Regions from separate parts of the Bradyrhizobium sp. T-1 genome, predicted to be linked through region 2. Evidence: predicted binding sites of a transcription regulator. Region 2 holds the regulator's gene; each other region holds the start of a gene.
What was found. Region 2 encodes LexA, which represses DNA repair genes until DNA is damaged. Its sites were predicted from a motif close to TGTTCNNNNTGTGTTCNG; they were not measured.
Positions count from the first base shown of each region.

Region 1: the regulator LexA is predicted to act here: its motif matches at 2,596-2,613, upstream of ACWAT4_RS27990 (ImuA family protein).
Region 3: the regulator LexA is predicted to act here: its motif matches at 3,385-3,402, upstream of ACWAT4_RS04325 (ATP-dependent Clp protease adaptor ClpS).

Region 1 covers NZ_CM132115.1:5,804,136-5,809,961, reverse strand. Annotated here, with positions in the region: gene ACWAT4_RS28000 (UdgX family uracil-DNA binding protein) at 1-1,281, opposite strand, end outside; gene ACWAT4_RS27995 (putative DNA modification/repair radical SAM protein) at 1,281-2,516, opposite strand; gene ACWAT4_RS27990 (ImuA family protein) at 2,679-3,485, shown strand; gene ACWAT4_RS27985 (Y-family DNA polymerase) at 3,382-4,974, shown strand; gene ACWAT4_RS27980 (error-prone DNA polymerase) at 4,971-5,826, shown strand, end outside.
Region 2 covers NZ_CM132115.1:3,964,729-3,970,554, reverse strand. Annotated here, with positions in the region: gene ACWAT4_RS19055 (helix-turn-helix transcriptional regulator) at 1-146, shown strand, start outside; gene ACWAT4_RS19050 (molybdopterin molybdotransferase MoeA) at 267-1,478, shown strand; gene lexA (transcriptional repressor LexA) at 1,655-2,356, shown strand; gene ACWAT4_RS19040 (hypothetical protein) at 2,534-2,731, shown strand; gene ACWAT4_RS19035 (hypothetical protein) at 2,928-3,362, shown strand; gene ACWAT4_RS19030 (ComEC/Rec2 family competence protein) at 3,373-5,670, opposite strand; gene ACWAT4_RS19025 (DUF2171 domain-containing protein) at 5,767-5,826, opposite strand, start outside.
Region 3 covers NZ_CM132115.1:906,638-912,463, reverse strand. Annotated here, with positions in the region: gene ACWAT4_RS04340 (TetR/AcrR family transcriptional regulator) at 1-428, opposite strand, end outside; gene ACWAT4_RS04335 (HlyD family secretion protein) at 520-1,767, shown strand; gene ACWAT4_RS04330 (MDR family MFS transporter) at 1,715-3,325, shown strand; gene ACWAT4_RS04325 (ATP-dependent Clp protease adaptor ClpS) at 3,434-5,161, shown strand; gene ACWAT4_RS04320 (tannase/feruloyl esterase family alpha/beta hydrolase) at 5,198-5,826, opposite strand, start outside.

The sequences.
Region 1 (5,826 bases), 1.8 Mb from region 2:
CCGTCCGCGGGTCTTGCCGATGGGCGTGATCTTGCCGAACACGCTCTGTGCGGCGGTTGCGCCCATCGCCACGATCAGCTCGGGCTGAATTGCCGAAACCTCCCGCTCATACCATTGTCGGCATGCCTTGATCTCCGGCGTTGCCGGCTTCTGGTGCAGGCGGATCTTTCCGCGCGGCACGAATTTGAAATGCTTCACCGCGTTGGTGACATAAACCTTCGTGCGGTCGACGCCGGCTTCCGCGAGTGCGCGGTCCAGCATCTGGCCGGCCGGGCCGACGAAGGGATGGCCGGCGAGGTCTTCCTTGTCGCCTGGCTGCTCGCCGACCAGCATGATGGTGGCGTCTTTCGGGCCTTCGCCGAACACGGTCTGGGTCGCGTCCTTGTAGAGCGGGCAGGCGCGGCAATGCGCGGCTTCCTCGCGGAGCGCTTCGAGATCGTCGGCGGCAGGTTTACGTTTCATCGGAGCCTCCGGCCGCTTTTGAGGCTTGTGCGGATCGGTTGCGGCGTTGGCGATCATGGCGCCGGTCATGCGCTCGGCGTCCTCGATCAGGGGTTTAATGATCGAGGCCTCGGGCAGGTTCCTCCAGTATTTTTTCGGCATCTCGGCCTGCATCGCCTTCACCTTCAAACGTGCCGGATTGAAGATGCTGGCGTAGTAACGCCGCCAGGTTTCCTCGAGCCGGTCTTCGCTTGGCGCCTCGCTCTTGCTCACGCCCGGCGTGAACGAGAGCGCGTGACCGTCCCAATGTGCGCAGAGGTCCGGCGTCAGGATCGACCAGGGCATGTCGGCAAAACGTTTGGCGAAAAACGGCGCGGCAAGCTCGACGATGTGATGTTCCGGTTCGAACCAGGCGACGTAATGTGCCGCGCGTTCGCGTCCGATCTCACGGAAGCGGACGAAGGCATGCATCTTGTGCTCGTCGCGATGAACCGCGCGTGCCATCGCGATAGCTAACGCGACATCGGGATCGGTCGCGACCTCGATGAGATCGTGATTGTCCCTCAAGCGCCAGAGCAGGCGATAGAGGATCGCAAAGCGCTCGCTATCGCGATGCAGGATTGCGGCCTGGGCGAGGTCGACGAATTTTGCCGACACGCTGAAGGTGCCCTCGTTCACCTCGAGGATTGGAGACGGGGCGGATGGTGCGAACAGCTCCGCTTGGCCGCCCTGCACGGTCCAGGTGACCTCATTAGGATTCACATGACGAAGTACGAGCGTCCGCGCGGCTTTACGCCAGCCGTCGAAATCGGTTTCGGTGTCGAGGATGATGTACTGCATCAGAAGCCAAACCCCAATTGTGTTGCCTTCGGCTTGAAACGCTCGATCAGCCGCGCCTCGTCGAGGCGGTGCGGCGAGGGGCGGTGATCGCTGAGGACGATGAACGGCAGCGCCTTGCTGCGGGGCACGTGCAGCCGCGCGAGATCGGACAAGCGGATCGTGGTCGTGCGTCGCGTCGCGATGATGCGTTCGACCGCCTTGGTGCCGAAGCCCGGCACGCGCAGCAGCTCCTCGCGGCTGGCGCGGTTGACGTCGAGCGGGAAGCGGTCGCGATGGCGCAGCGCCCAGGCGAGCTTTGGATCGATGTCGAGCGGCAGCATCGCGCTGTCGTCGACGATCTCCGCAACGTCAAAGCCGTAGAACCGCATCAGCCAGTCGGCCTGGTAGAGCCGGTGCTCGCGCAGCAAAGGCGGCTGTACCAGAGGCAACGCGCGGCTCGCGTCGGGGATCGGGCTGAAGGCGGAGTAATAGACGCGCCTCAACCGGTATGAACCATAGAGATTGGCGCTGGTGTGGAGAATGGTGTGATCGTTCGCGCCATCGGCACCGACGATCATCTGTGTGCTTTGCCCGGCAGGTGCGAAACGCTGCGGCTTTGCCTTCGTCTTGGTGCTGCTGATATCCTCGGCTTCGTCGAGCTTCAGCCGCAGCCGGCCCATGGTGCGGCGGATCGCGCGCACGTCTTTTTCGGGCGCGAATTGCTGCAGGCTGGTCTCCTGGGGCATCTCGATATTGATGGAGAGACGGTCGGCATATTTGCCGGCTTCCGTGATCAGCGCGTCGTCGGCTTCCGGAATGGTCTTGAGATGGATGTAGCCGCGGAAGTGATGCTCCTCGCGCAGCTTTCGCGCGACGCTGACCACTTGCTCCATTGTGTAGTCGGGGCTGCGGATGATGCCGGAGGAGAGGAACAGTCCTTCGATGTAATTGCGCCGGTAGAAGTCGAGCGTGAGCTTGACCACTTCGTCGATGGTGAAGCGGGCGCGCGGCACGTTGGAGGAGGCGCGGTTGACGCAATAGAGGCAATCGTAGTTGCAGGCATTGGTCAGCAGCACCTTGAGCAGCGAGATGCAGCGGCCGTCCGGCGCGTAGGAATGGCAGATGCCCATGCCCGGCGCGGTCGAGCCCATGCCCTTGCCGTCGCTGGAATCCCGCTTCTCGGTGCCGCTGGAGGCACAGGAGGCGTCGTACTTGGCGGCATCCGCCAGGATCTCCAGCTTACGTTGTACGTCCATCCCGGAATCCCTTTGATTCAACTCATGAATCCGATAGGGCGCAATTCGATTGACTCTTCGCGCGCCGTTAGCTTTATATTAGAACATATCATGAACAAATGAGCCAGCCGCTGGTTCTCTTTTTGAGAGGCATCGGCAATCACCTCTGAAGGAGCGGCGAGCATGAGCGGCGCACGCATGAGCGCGCTTGCGACCTTGCGCAGCCAGATCGAGCGGATCGAGACGGCGGAAGTCGGGCATCATCACGACCGCGTTGCGCTCGGTCACAGCGAAGTGGACCACGCCTTGAAAGGCGGACTCGCACGCGCGGCGATCCACGAGGTGTTTTGCGAAGGGCGTCAGGGCGCGGTTGCGACCGGCTTTGTCACCGGGCTTGCGGGCCGCGTCACGACGCAGCGGCCGCTTTTGTGGGTGCGGCAGGATTTTTCGGAGCTCGAGGCCGGCGCGCTGTCGATGAGCGGGCTCGCCGAGCTCGGCCTCGATCCGCGCCGCGTGGTGATGGTGCGGGCGGCTGACGTCGAGAGCGCGCTGCGCACCTCGGCCGATGCGCTCGCCTGCGATGCGCTCGGCGCCGTCGTGCTCGAGCTCTGGGGCGAGACCAGGCAGTTCGATCTGGTGGCGAGCCGCAAACTGACGCTGGCCGCGCAATCGTCCGGCGTCACCGGCTTGCTGTTGCGGATGGCGGCGCAGCCGCTGCCCTCGACTGCGGAAACGCGGTGGATGCTGCGCGCCGCGCATTCGCCGCCGGGTTCAGCTTCAATGCCTGCGGCGCCTTGGAGTGCCTGGGGCGCGCCGCGTTTCGATGTCGAGCTGTTGCGTAACCGTCATGGCCCGTGTGGCCGGTGGATCATGGAATGGAAATGTGATGAGTGCCAGTTCTCTGAACCGTCGGCGTATCCTCAGCCTGTGGCTGCCGCGCCTGCCCATCGACCGGATCCAGCGGTTCTTCAACAGCGCCGGGCTGGGTAAAACCAATGATCCCAGCATTGTCGTCATCAAGGACACCAATGCGCTGGTGATCCATGCGCTCGATGAAGCCGCCGAGCGCCTCGGCCTGCACATTGGCCAGCCGCTGGCCAATGCCCGGGCGATGTGCCCGGACTTAAAGGTGTTCGACGCCGATGTCGTGGCCGATGCCAAGATGCTGAGCGACATCGCCGACTGGTGCGATCGCTTCACGCCGCTGGTGGCGCTCGATCCGCCGCACGGGCTGTTCCTCGACATCACCGGCTGCGCGCATCTGTTCGGCGGCGAGGCCGCGCTGTTGCAGACGCTGGTTCGCGCGCTGGCGCGCCAGGGCTTTGCCGTCGGCGCAGCCATTGCCGGCACCTCGGTCTGCGCGCGCACGCTGACACGGCAGACGCCTGGCGTTATTGTTGCCGATGGCGGGGAGGCGGCGGCGATCGACCGCTTTCCGGTGTCCGCGCTTGGTGCCGACGAGACGATTACGACTGGCCTGCGCCGGGCTGGCTTGAAGACCATCGGCGATGTCGCCTCGCGCAATCCGAGTGAAATCACGGCGCGGTTCGGTGCACGGTTCTCCACGCTGCTCGCGCATGCGCTGGGGCAGGGCGATGCGCCGATCAATCCGCGAAAACCCCTGCCCGACTACATCGTGGAGAAACGCTTCGCCGAGCCGATCGCGACCGACACCATGATCGCGATGACGCTGTCGCGGCTGGCGGATACGCTGATTACGTCCATGGAGAAGCAGGGCAAGGGCGCGCGCCGTCTGGAGGCCGCGTTCTTCCGCACCGACGGCGTGGTACGTGCGATCATGGTCGAGACCGGACGTCCCGTGACGCGAAGTGCCGTGATCGACCGGCTGTTCCGCGAACGGCTCGATGCGCTCGCCGATCCGCTCGATCCCGGTTTCGGTTTCGACATGGTGCGGCTGTCGGCAAGCCGCACCGAGATCGTGGTGCAGGAGCAGCGCGATCTCGATGCCCACGTCCATGACAATGACGAACTTGCCGCGCTGATCGACCGCATCGCCGCGCGGATCGGCGGAAAACGCGTCGTCGTGCATCTGCCGCAGGACACCCATATCCCCGAGCAGGCGGTGCTGGCCGCGCCGGCGCAGCATCATCTCGCCGTCGCCATGCAGGCCGAATGGCCGGCGCGCGCCGAGAGCGAACCGCCGCTGCGTCCCCTGCGGCTGTTCGACAAGCCGGAGCCGGTCACCGTGCCGTTTGCGACCGTGCCGGACGGTCCGCCGCATCAATTCACCTGGCGGCGCGCGAAACACGCGGTGGTGCGGGTGGAAGGGCCCGAGCGCATCGCGATGGAATGGTGGCGGCAGGACGGCAAGCAGCTGACGCGGGATTATTTCCGCATCGAGGATGCCGAGGGCCTGCGCTTCTGGATCTTCCGCGATGGTCTTTACGAGGGCGAGGTGTTCGACGCCGACGGCAAGCCCGCGCCGCCCAACTGGTATGTGCACGGTCTCTTCGCATGAATACGCTTGCTTATGCCGAGATCGGCATCACCACCAATTTCTCCTTCCTGCGTGGCGGCTCGGATCCGCGCGCCTATGTGCACCAGGCCAGCAAGCTCGGCATTCCCGTGATCGGCATTGCCGATCACAACACGCTCGCCGGCGTGGTGCGGGCCTACAGCGAGCTCGACAATGACAAGGTGCTGCACAAGCCAAAGCTGCTGATCGGCGCGCGGATCGTCTTCATCGACGGCACGCCCGACATTCTCGTCTACCCGCGCGACCGCGCCGCCTATGGCCGGCTCTGCCAGCTTCTGACCCGGGGCAAGCGCGGCGACGACATCACGCGGATCGAGAAGGGCGAATGCCATCTCACCTTCGCCGATTTGCTGGAGTTTTCTGAAGGCCAGCTCCTGGTCCTGACGCTGCCGCATCGGTTCGATGATGCGCAGGCACTGGATGTGCTTTCAAAACTTAAGGCAAGTCGCGCCGAAGGTGTGTGGCTGGCGGCGAGCCTGATCTATCGCGGCGACGACCGCCGCCGCCTGGCGCGGCTCGACGATCTCGCCGCCAAAGCAAAAGTGCCGCTGCTCGCGACCAACGAGGTGCTCTATCACGATCCCGGACGCCGCCCGCTGCAGGATGTGCTCACCTGCATCCGGGAAAAGACCACGATCGAGGCGGTCGGACGTAAGCTGGAAGCTAATGCCGAGCGCTTTCTGAAGACGCCCCGCGAGATGTCCCGGCTGTTCCGCGATTTTCCCGAGGCGGTCGCGGAGACCATGCGCTTTGCGGACACAATCGAGTTCTCGCTCGATCAGCTCAAATACCAGTATCCGGACGAGCCGGTGCCGCCGGGCAAGACCGCGCAAG
Region 2 (5,826 bases):
AGATCGTCAAGGGCGGCGGCCGCAGGGCCACGGCGGAGCGCCTCGGCATCACCGATGGAACCGCGCGCAGCCATCTGTCGAAGATTTTCGACAAGACCGGTGTCACCCGGCAGGCCGAGCTGGTGCGGCTCATGCTGCAGAAATAAATCTCCTTCGACGAAGGCAGGCGCGCGTGTTGCACGTGATCTCGCGGTGTTTTGCCTCAGCCCCTTCGCTCGGCTAGAACCTTGCCGACCAAATCACTCGATTTGTAGCAGGAGTTCACTGTGGCCCTGATGCCGGTATCCGATGCGCTTGCCGCCGTGCTCGCCGGTGCAGAGCCGCTGGCCGAAGAATCAGTCTCGCTCGATGAGGCCTTTCATCGCGTGCTCGCGCGCGATGTCGCGGCGCGGCGGACGCAACCGCCACAGGCGATGTCAGCGATGGATGGCTATGCCGTCCGCGCGGCCGATGCGGCAAAGGTCGACGCGCAGCTGACCGTCATTGGCGAGGTCGCAGCCGGCCGCCCTTACGCAGGAACTGTCGGCGCGGGCGAAGCGGTCCGGATCTTCACCGGCGGCGTCGTTCCCGATGGCGCGGACGCCGTCGTGATCCAGGAGGACACGGTCGCCGACGGCAGACGCATCGTGATCAGGGAAGCCGCCATCGCCGGACGGCACATCCGCCCTGCCGGTATCGACTTCCGCGAGGGTGACGTGCTCTTGCGCAAGGGCGCGCGGCTGACCGAGCGCGACGTCGCGCTCGCCGCCGGCATGAACCACCCGCAGCTTGCCGTTCGCCGCCGCCCGAAGGTCGCGATTCTCGCCACCGGCGACGAGCTGGTGATGCCGGGCTCAACGCCCGGCCATGGCCAGATCGTCTATTCCAACGGCTACGCCCTGCATGCGCTCGCCCGCAGCGAGGGCGCCGATACCGTCGACCTCGGCGTTGCCGCCGACACGCTTGCCGCCACCACCGCCGGCATCCGCCGTGCGCGCGAATCCGGTGCCGACATCCTGATCACGACCGGCGGCGCCTCAGTCGGTGACCACGATCTGGTGCAGCAGGCGCTGAGGGAAGAAGGCACCGCGATGGCGTTCTGGAAGATTGCGATGCGGCCGGGCAAGCCGATGATGAACGGCCAGCTCGGGCCGATGCGGGTGATCGGACTGCCCGGCAATCCCGTGTCGTCCTATGTGTGCGCCTTCCTGTTCATGGTGCCGCTGATTCGCGCGCTCTCAGGTCGCTCCGCGGTTCATCACCGTCGCGAACGCGCCGTGCTCGGCCGCGATGTCGGCGCCAACGACCAGCGCGAGGATTATCTGCGCGCGCGCCTCGACATGCGCGACGACGGCACGCTCGTCGTCGTCCCCGTCGATCACCAGGACTCCTCGCTGCTTGCGAATCTCGCTGCGGCACAGGCACTTCTCGTGCGCCCGCCGTTTGCGCCGAAGGCCGCGACGGGCACGCCTTGCGAGGTGCTGCGACTGCCCGCCTGACCGCTTCGTTCGCAACCGTTCCGCGAACTTTGTCGCGTTCACGGTAAATTAAGCAGTTGCGGAACATGTATCGAACATATAGTGTCCGTTCATGATTTGTTTCGAGCATGTAGCGGCTTATCGCTGAACTCAGCGTCTCGGAATCGAACGACATCAACCGGGGGATTTTGGTCGAGATGTTAACGCGCAAACAGTACGAGCTCCTGCGGTTCATCAGCGAGCGGTTGAAGGAAAGCGGCGTGCCGCCCTCCTTCGACGAGATGAAGGACGCGCTCGATCTGCGCTCGAAATCAGGCATCCATCGCCTGATCACCGCGCTCGAGGAGCGTGGCTTCATCCGGCGCCTGCCGAACCGCGCCCGCGCGATCGAAGTGATCAAGCTGCCCGAGCTCCAGGCCGCCGCCGGCAACCGCCGCGGCTTCACGCCGAGCGTCATCGAGGGCAACCTCGGCAAGGTGCGCACGACCTCGAGTCCACCCGCCGACGAGGGCGAACGCCCGGTTGCAGTGCCCGTGATGGGTCGGATCGCGGCCGGTACGCCGATCGAGGCCTTGCAGACCCGCAGCCACACCATCAGCGTCCCGCCGGACATGCTCGGGGCTGGCGAGCACTACGCGCTCGAAGTACGCGGCGATTCGATGGTCGATGCCGGCATTCTCGATGGCGACATGGCGCTGATCCAGCGCAACGAGAGCTGCGACACCGGCGATATCGTGGTGGCCCTGATCGACGACGAAGAGGCCACGCTGAAGCGCTTCCGCCGCCGCGGCGCCTCGATTGCACTTGAGCCTGCCAATGCGGCCTATGAGGTGCGCATCCTTCCGCCCAACCGGGTGAAGATCCAGGGCAAGCTGATCGGGCTGTACCGGAAGTATTGAGCGCGTCGCGATCGACGACCGCGATCAACGATTGGAGCGGACGATTGTCCGCTCCGGCTGGATAGTCTTTCTGGTTTTGCACAGATTATCCGGTCCCCTCTCCAGCGCGACATCCTCGGTACGCCGCAACGAAGCACGCGTCGCTTCGCAGGCCTTTGAGAGACCGAGGAGACCACCATGCGCAAGATCATTTTGAGCACCGTCGCGATGGCGCTGATCGCAGCATCAGCGTCGCAGGCCTTGGCTGCGCAGCACCACGCCCGCAAGGCACCGCAGGCGACGAGCGAGCAATTCCGCAACGCCCGCAACGCCGTCGAGCAGCCGTCGCAACCGGGCTGGCAATATTCGGGCTGGTCGGCACCTGCTGGCCGCTGAGGCAACGCGCTCTCCGAATGCGCGAGAGCAGGCTTTGTTCCTCGTGCATTTGAAAAAGATAATGTGATCGCGCGCTGCGGATGCGAGCCGCAGATTTGCCCACAAACAAGCATAAGATCGCAGGCTTCCACTCTGATAGGGGCCTGCGCGTCCGAGACAGAGGCGTGGGTCGCTATCCTGATTGAGGAGCACCCCGATGTGTGACTACAGCCTGCACGCTGTCGCGACGCGCCCCGCAGAAGTGGGCGAGACGATCGTCACGACAACCTTCCGCGGCACCTCGACGCGCGGCTTCGCCTCCGAAGCCGACATGTCGGTCGCGGTCTGCCTCCTTCCGGGAACGGAGCTCGCCTTCGCCGACAACGTCCGCTACGATAATCGCTGGATCTGGACCCGCACTGTCAACTCGCGCGTCGGCAAGTTCGGCAAGATCGATCCGCACATTCCCGATCGTCATCACGACGCGATCGAATTCCCCGACGGCAAATACGTGCTGGTGACGCAGCTGGTCGAAGGCCAGCGCGCGACCGTGCTGCAACTGCCGGTGACCCAGCCGCTCGGCGAGCGCGAGCAGAAGCCGCGCGTGATCGCCGACAACCGCACGACGCCCCCGCGTCTGCCGATCGGCTGAGACAACGGCCTTAATCCTCGGCCTGAAGGTCGGCCTCCGATGGTGTTGCGTCTTTGGCGCGCGGAGCTGTCGATCGTGGCATGAGGGTCTGTTCGAATTCTCCATCGCCGGCCGCCGCCGGCGACCAGGGGCGATTTGCGCCTCTCGCCTTCACCGCCGCAATCGCAAAACCGTCACCACGCTGCGTCAGCGCCAGTGCACCCTGACGCGCAAGACGCGGTCGATCGACCACCATCGCAGCGCAATCCGGCGGCGCGGGCCTGGCTGTCACCACCAGCGCGGCACGGCTGCAATCGTCGGCCAGTGCGTCGATGCGCAGCGCCAGCGCAATCATGCGGCCGTCGGCGAGCGGCGTCACGCAACCGATTTCGTCGCAGGACACGCCGTCACCGAGCGAGGCGCTGCCGGCATCGCGCGGATCGGCGTCCGCAGCTAGCCACTCCTTCAGCAGGAAATTGTCCTTGCTGGTCCTGATCAGATGCAGCTGCCCGTCCCTGCCCCGCACCGCGACGCTTTGACCGTTACCGGCGATGAGGATGTCGGGCTGACGGACCGACAGACCCCAGACGGTAGCTGCCATGAGCACGAACGCGCCCGACCAGCGCAGCGGAGTGCGCAACAGACCCAATAGGATGAGGCCGAGGCTGGCAGCGATCAGCGGCGCGGTACCGAAGGCTGCGATGTGGCCGACCGCGCCTGGCAGCGCGGCCACCCAGCGCGACACCGCCACCATCCAGTCGATGCCGATCCCCATCAGCCACCAGAACACGCCGTCGAGCCCGAACGGTGCCGCGAGCAATCCCAACAGCCCGGCCGGCATCACCAGCGCCGAGACCACCGGCATCGCGCCGAGATTGGCGAGCACGCCGTAGGGCGTGACGCGATGGAAATGGAAGGCGGCATAGGGCGTGGTCGCGAGCCCCGCGATCATCGAGGCCATGAACAGCATCGCGATCTCGCGGCCGCCCCACAGCGCGATCCGCGCGGTCGCCGAATGATCCGGCGAAGCAAACAGGTTCGGCATACCGATCTGCACCAGCGCCACCAGCCCAAGCGTCGCCGCGAACGACATCTGGAAACTCGGATGGACGAGCGCCTCCGGCGCAACCGCAAGCACGATCAAAGCCGCCACGGCCAGGGTGCGGAACGTGATGGCGCGGCGATCGACCATCACGGCGATCAGCACCACCGCGGTCATGAAGAACGATCTCTGCGTTGCGACCTCCGCGCCGGAGAGCAGCAGATAGAATGCTGATGCGATGAGCGCCGCGGCGGCCGACCATTTCTTGATTGCGAAGCCGACCGCCAGTCCCGGGATCAGGGCCAGCAGCGCGCGGACTGCGAAGAAGACGACGCCGGCGACGACGGCCATGTGATAGCCGGAGATCGACAGCACATGGCCGAGACCGGAGATGAACATCGCGTCGTTGACGGGCGTGGTGATTGCATCGCGGCGGCCGGTCAGAAGCGCGGTGGCGATCGCGCGCTTGTCGCCGTCGAGCACAGAGCGAATGCGCGCATCGATCGCATCGCGCAGGCCCTGCATGACGGCCGCGTAGCGCAACTGCAGGCCACCGGCAGCGGGCGGCGCAGAGACGGTGATCGCCCCCATTGCGAAACCGGAGGCGCCGATGCCTTGGAAAAACATATCGCGCGAGAAATCATAGCTGCCCGGCCGCAATGGTGCGAGCGGCGGCATCAGCCGCGCTTTCAACTGCACGAAGCTGCCGACGTCGGGCGCCGTCCCCTTGCGCACGGAGAGACGGACGCGATCGAGCTTCACGTCGCTGCGCTGCGCCTCCATCGCGGTGACGCGCAGCACGAACCGATCGGTCCGTTCGCGGATGTCGCGAGTCTCGACGAAGCCCGACAGCGACACCGAATAGAGCGGCTTCGCGAGCACGGCATGTTCGATGCGTGCCGTCTTCCACGTTGCCATGGCAAAGCCGGCCGCGACCGCCGCGGTCATGATCGCAGGCGCAAACAGCCGGCTCCGCCGCAACAGCACCGCGCCGATCGTGAGTGCCGCCGCCGTCGTGGCGGCGACCCACAGCACCGGCTCATGATCAGCGGCGAAGTAGAGCGCGATGCCACAGCCGAAAGCGATGGGCACCCAAGGGAACAACCGCCCGGCGCCGGCCTCGGCGCGCACCCATTCGCGCAGCGTCCCAACGATCGAAGGCCAGACGTCAAAACCTGCCGGCACAAGGCCGCCGGCCGACGCGGTCCGGCCAGTCGGCCAGGTCCCTGCAATCGGCGTCCCGGCGATCCCCTGCGAGGCGCGCTGTGGTCGGCCCGGCTCCGCCATTCCTGAGCAACCCTGCGATACGCGACGGGGGCAGAAGCTACCGGAACGTGCAGGCCGTCGAATAGCGGTACAGATCGAGAACGAGCGGCTACAGCCCTACTTTTCCTCTTCCATCGTCACGGCGACATCCGCCTTGGCCGATAGCCGGACCTTGTT
Region 3 (5,826 bases), 3.1 Mb from region 2:
GCAATGCCGTTGTTGTAGAAATTTGCAGCGAGCTCCGGAAACGTGGCGGATTGCTGCAGCACCATGCGCTGTAGCGCCACGACTTCCGGATCGAGCGCGAGATCGGCGCACGCCGTCAGCGCGGCGCGTAAGCCGGTTTCGACATCGACGTCATCGCTGGCCTGGAGGTCGACGGCCGAGAGCAGCCGCTCGAGCCGGTCCGCGCACATCGCCTCGAACAACGCAGCTTTGCCCGGAAACAGACGATAGAGCGTCTTGGTCGAGATGCCGGCACGGCGCGCGAGCTCTTCGGTGCTGGTCGCAGCATAACCCTCGACCGCGAACGTGTGGCGCGCGGCTTCGAGGACGATTCTCGTCGTCTCCGCGTCGCTGCGCACCGGCGGCCGTCCGCGCGGACGGGATTCGCTGTCGGATTTTGCCTGAGCCATGCCGTTACATGATGCCTGTCATTCCATTGACAATTCCAAAGCTAGCCTCATTTTGGAAATCGTCAAGTTTCCTAATTCAGGGGAGCCGGCCATGACCGTCCACACCACCCCGTCTGCTGTCGCCCAAACGGCCCTCGCTGCGACCGCGCTGGAGGGCGTCCTGCCCGGCGCACCAGCTGACGCCGTTCGCAAAAAGCTCAATCTTCGCAAACTGTTGCTGATGGGAGCGGCAGCTGTCGCCCTCGCCGGCGCGAGCTGGTACGGCTACGATTACTGGACCGTCGGCCAGTACCTCGTCTCCACCGATGACGCCTATGTGAAGGCCGACAACACCACCATCGCCCCGAAGGTCAGCGGCTATCTCAACGGGGTCCTGGTCGCGGATAACGAGCATGTGAAAGCGGGCCAGGTGCTGGCCAGGATCGATGATCGCGACTTCAAGGTCGCGTTCGACCAGGCTCGCGCCGATGTGCAGGCGACGAATGCCACCATCGCCGGCAAGGAAGCACAGATCGAGGTGCAGCAGGCAGCGATCAAGGCCGCGCGCGCCACGCTCGACGTCGATCAGGCCAACCTCACTTTCGCCGCGCAAGACAACAAGCGCTACACCGATCTCGCCGCAACCGGCTCCGGCAGCGTGCAGAATGCACAGCAGGCGCAATCGCGCATTGCCTCCGCACAGGCGGCGCTCGAACGCGACACCGCCAATCTCACCTCGGCTCTCAAGCAGGTCGACCTGCTCAAGGCCGAGATCACACAGGCCAAGGCCGCCGCGGCGCGCGCGGAAGCCGTGCAGCACCAGACCGAGCTGAACCTCAGCTACACAACAATCGTCTCGCCGATCGACGGCGTCGTCGGCAATCGTTCGTTGCGCGTCGGCCAGTTCGTGCAGGCGGGCACGCAGCTGATGTCGATCGTGCCGGCCGAGGGCGCTTATGTCGTCGCCAATTTCAAGGAAACGCAGCTCACCCACGTGAAATCCGGTCAGACCGTCGATATCGAGGTCGATATGTTCCCGGGCCAGGTGGTGCACGGCCACGTCGATTCCATCGCGCCCGCGAGCGGCCAGGAATTCGCGCTGCTGCCGCCCGACAATGCCACGGGCAATTTCACCAAGGTGGTGCAGCGCATCCCCGTCAAGATCGCGCTCGATGACGAGCACGGGCCCGCCATCGCGCTCAGGCCCGGCATGTCCGTGATCCCGACCATTGCGACGCGTTCGAATGCGCCGGCTGTGAAGGCGGCCGATGCATCAAAGGCAAAACTCGTTTCCGGAGGGTCGTGCCATGTCAAACAGCCTCTCACTTTCGACGCCAGCAACATCGGCCGCGACGTCTAATCACGTCGCTGTCGATCCCAACCGTGCCAGCGCCGCAACCTGGATCGCCGTGCTCGCCGCCATGATCGGCTCGTTCATGGCGATCCTGAACATCCAGATCACCAACGCCTCGCTCGCCAATATCGAGGGCGGCATTGGCACCGGCGCCGACAACGGCTCCTGGATCTCGACGTCGTACCTGATCGGCGAGATCATCGTGATCCCGTTGACCGACTATTTGAGCCGCGTGTTCACGTTCCGCCGCTACATGATCACAAGCGCAGCGCTGTTCGCGGCGTTCTCGGTCGCCTGTGCCTTCACACATGACCTGCCGTCGATGATCGCGATGCGCGGCCTGCAGGGCTTTGCCGGCGGCGTATTGATCCCGATGGCGTTCACGCTGGTACTGACCAAGCTGCCGAAACCGCACCAGCCGGTGGGGCTCGCGATCTTCGCACTGTCCGTCACCTTCGCCCCCGCGATCGGCCCGACCATCGGCGGCTATCTCACCGAGACCTATGGCTGGCGCACCATCTTCTTCGTCAACGTGATTCCGACCGCCGTGATGGTGGCCGCGCTCTATCTGACGCTGGAGCGGCAGAAGATGCAGCTCGGCCTGTTGAGGGACGGCGACTGGGCCGGCATCGTCACCATGGCGATCGGGCTGTCAGCCTTGCAGGCCGTGCTAGAAGAGGGCAACAAGGACGACTGGTTCTCCTCGCCCTTCATCGTCAAGCTCGCGATCATCGCAGCCGTCAGCCTCACGCTGTTCGTCGCGATCGAGCTCTCGATCGAGAAGCCGCTGATCCGGCTGCGCCTGCTGACGCAGCGCAATTTCGGCTTCGGCACCATCGCGATGACCATGGTCGGCTTCGCATTGTTCGGCTCGGTTTACATCCTGCCGGCCTATCTCGGTCAGGCACAGGGCTACAATGCCGAGCAGATCGGCAACGTGCTGGCCTGGACCGGCCTGCCGCAGCTCGTGCTAATCCCGCTGATCCCGAAGCTGATGCAACGCTTCGACACGCGCTACATCGCCATCACCGGTCTCCTGATCTTCGCTTATAGCTGCTTCATGAACACGGCGATGTCGCCGGACTATGCCGGCGACCAGCTCTGGATCCCGAACATCGTGCGCGCGGTGGGCCAGGCCATGGTGCTGACGCCGCTGACCTCGGTGCTGACGGGCGGCATCGCGCCACAGGACGCGGCGGCGGCCTCCGGCATCAGCAACATGTTCCGCAATCTCGGCGGTGCGATCGGAACAGCGACGCTTGCGACCATCATCACCAAGCGCGAACAATTACATTCGAACATCATCGGCCAGTCGGTCACGCTCGGCCGCGAGGAAGTCCGCACCCGCCTCGCGCAGATGACGGATTACTTCATGGCCCATGGCGTGCCCGACCCCAACGCCGCACGCGAACAGGCCATCATCGCGCTCGGCAAGACGGTGAAGCGCCAGGCGCTGGTGATGGGCTATTCCGACGCCTTTGCGGTGATCGGCGCGGTGCTGGTGCTCGCGGCGATCGCGGTGCTGCTGACGCGACGAGTGAAGGCGGGTGGACCGGCCCACTAAGGCCTCGCCCATTGATTGCAGTTGGTCGCGTCGGAGAGCTTGACGACTGCTTCTTTTTATGTTCCCTTTTCGTTCTGTTCTAGTGCCGGTTGTAGCGGAGTTCATTTCATGACGGATAAGGCGCGCGGCGAGCGTGAACCGGCTCAGCTCGTAATTTACAACGATGACGATACGCCGGATGAATTTGTCATCCGTCTCTTCCGTCAGGTTTTCGGCAAGACAGACCGCGAAGCCGCCGCGATGATGACGCTGATCGAGCGCGAAGAGAAAGTCGCCTGCGGTCCCTACCCACAATCGGTCGCGGAAGCGCTGTTCAAATCGGCCAAGCAATATGTCTGGCTCGGCCAACATCCGCTGAAGATCACGCTTGAAGAGATCAAGACTCCCTGCGAACTCTGCGGCAAGCCGGAGGGACAAACGGACGTTCGCGTCGGCAACCGCACGGTCTGGCTGTGCAGCGAGTGCATTCGCGCAGCGGATACTGTGAGCACGCCGGCAGAGCCGGAAAGGGAGTTCGAACACGCTTACGAGGTGCTGGACTGGCACTTTACCGGCGTCCCACGCAGCAAGCTCGTGACCACGATCCGCCAGTTTCCTGGACATATGCGGGTAGATGTCCAGGTGGCGATCGACCGGCTGTTCGCCAAGGCTATCCGGTTGTTTGGGCTAAACGAGGAACAGCGCTATGAGACGCTATCGATTTCGCAGCTCCTCCGGGAAGGCCGCCAGGCACTGGCGATTGCACCACGGCAATATTCCGACATCGATGCCGGCGAGACGACTCCCGTCAAATGCCTCGATAACGGCTTGTGGCTGTGCGAGCAGGATGGCCTGCGTTATGCGGTATTGCTCAGTGCACATCGCGAATACAGCCGCGAGCCGGGGATCCGTCTCGAGATCATGGTGCCCGTGGGCACCGCAGGCGCAATCCTTGTCCAGCAATGTTTCGGCGAACTGGAACAGGCCGTGCAAGCCGCACGCAGCTATCGCGGCAAGATCCTCTCGCTTGATGCCGATTCCGACTATCGCGGCTACTCGCGAGGCATCACCGTACATCGATTGCCGCAGGTCGCCCGCAACGACGTGATCCTGCCGGAGCAGACCTTGCGGCTGCTCGATCGCAACGTGCTGACTTTCGTCAACACGCGCGATCAATTGCGCCGGCTTGGTCAGTCGACGCGCAAGGGCATCCTGCTGTACGGCCCGCCCGGCACCGGCAAGACCCATACGATCCGCTATCTCGCAACGCATCTGCCTGAGCATACGACGCTGATCATTACCGCCGAGCAGATCGGCCTGCTCGGCGCCTATATGAACCTGGCACGGCTGCTGCAGCCATCAATGGTCGTGATCGAGGATGTCGATCTGATCGCCCGCGACCGCGACGACATGGGGCCGTGTGAGGAATCCATGCTGAACAAGCTGCTCAACGAGATGGATGGGCTGAAAGAAGATGCGGACATCCTGTTCGTCCTGACCACCAACCGGCCGGAGGATCTCGAAGGCGCCCTCGCCGGACGCCCGGGCCGCATCGATCAGGCGATCGAGGTGCCGCTCCCCGACGAAATCGGCCGCGGCAAGCTGGTCCGGCTCTACGGCAAGGGATTGCCGCTCGACGACGCAGTCATCGCCGAAGCTGCCCGACGCAGCGAAGGCACGAGTTGCGCATTCATCAAGGAATTGATGCGGCGGCTGGCACAGGCGAGCCTGGCGCGCGATGGCGGCAACTCGGTGACGTCAGCCGATATCGACGAGGCGCTCGACGACATGCTGTTCTCCGGCGGGCGGCTCAACGCGCAATTGCTCGGCGGCGCACAGGCCATGGCGGCGGGATGACCCCTGCCGCCACCGCGCTTTACGCGGGCTCACCTGTTACGGCGCGCAGGCAAAGCTCGACGCCTGCGTCACCGGGCCCGACTTGTAATGCGGCCAGGCCGGCCAGCGGCACAGCGGCATCGCACGCAACACCGAAAATGACGGTGCTTCGACCTTCTGCTCGGTGACTTCGAGGTCACCGGGCGCGGTTCCCTTCTCGACCCAGTCGACCAGCACGCTCAGCATATCGACATTGGCAGGCGCGCCGGAGCCGACATGGTCGACGCCGGGGGCGGTGTAGAGCCGCGCGAATTCCGCCGTCTCGGCCTTGCCGAGCTTGCGCTCGACGCTCTCGAAATAACGGATGCCAGCATACGGATTTTGCGCATAATCGGCCATGTGCTCGAGCATGATCAGCCGGCCGCCGCGAGCGCGGAAGCGGCTGAGATCGGGATCGGTCGAATCCATCAGGCTCGAGACCTCGAGCAGCCGCGCCTTGTGCTCCTCCACCTTGTAGGTGGTGACGTCGAGATTGGGATCGCGCGCGAACACATATCGAATTCCGCCCGCCCCATAGATCCAGGCGATGCCGTTGTTGGGCGCAGGCGGCTGCACCGGCGGCGCCGCACCAAGCCACCATGCCATCCAGCCGCCGGTCGGCCCGGCCGCCGGCGTATCCTCGCCCG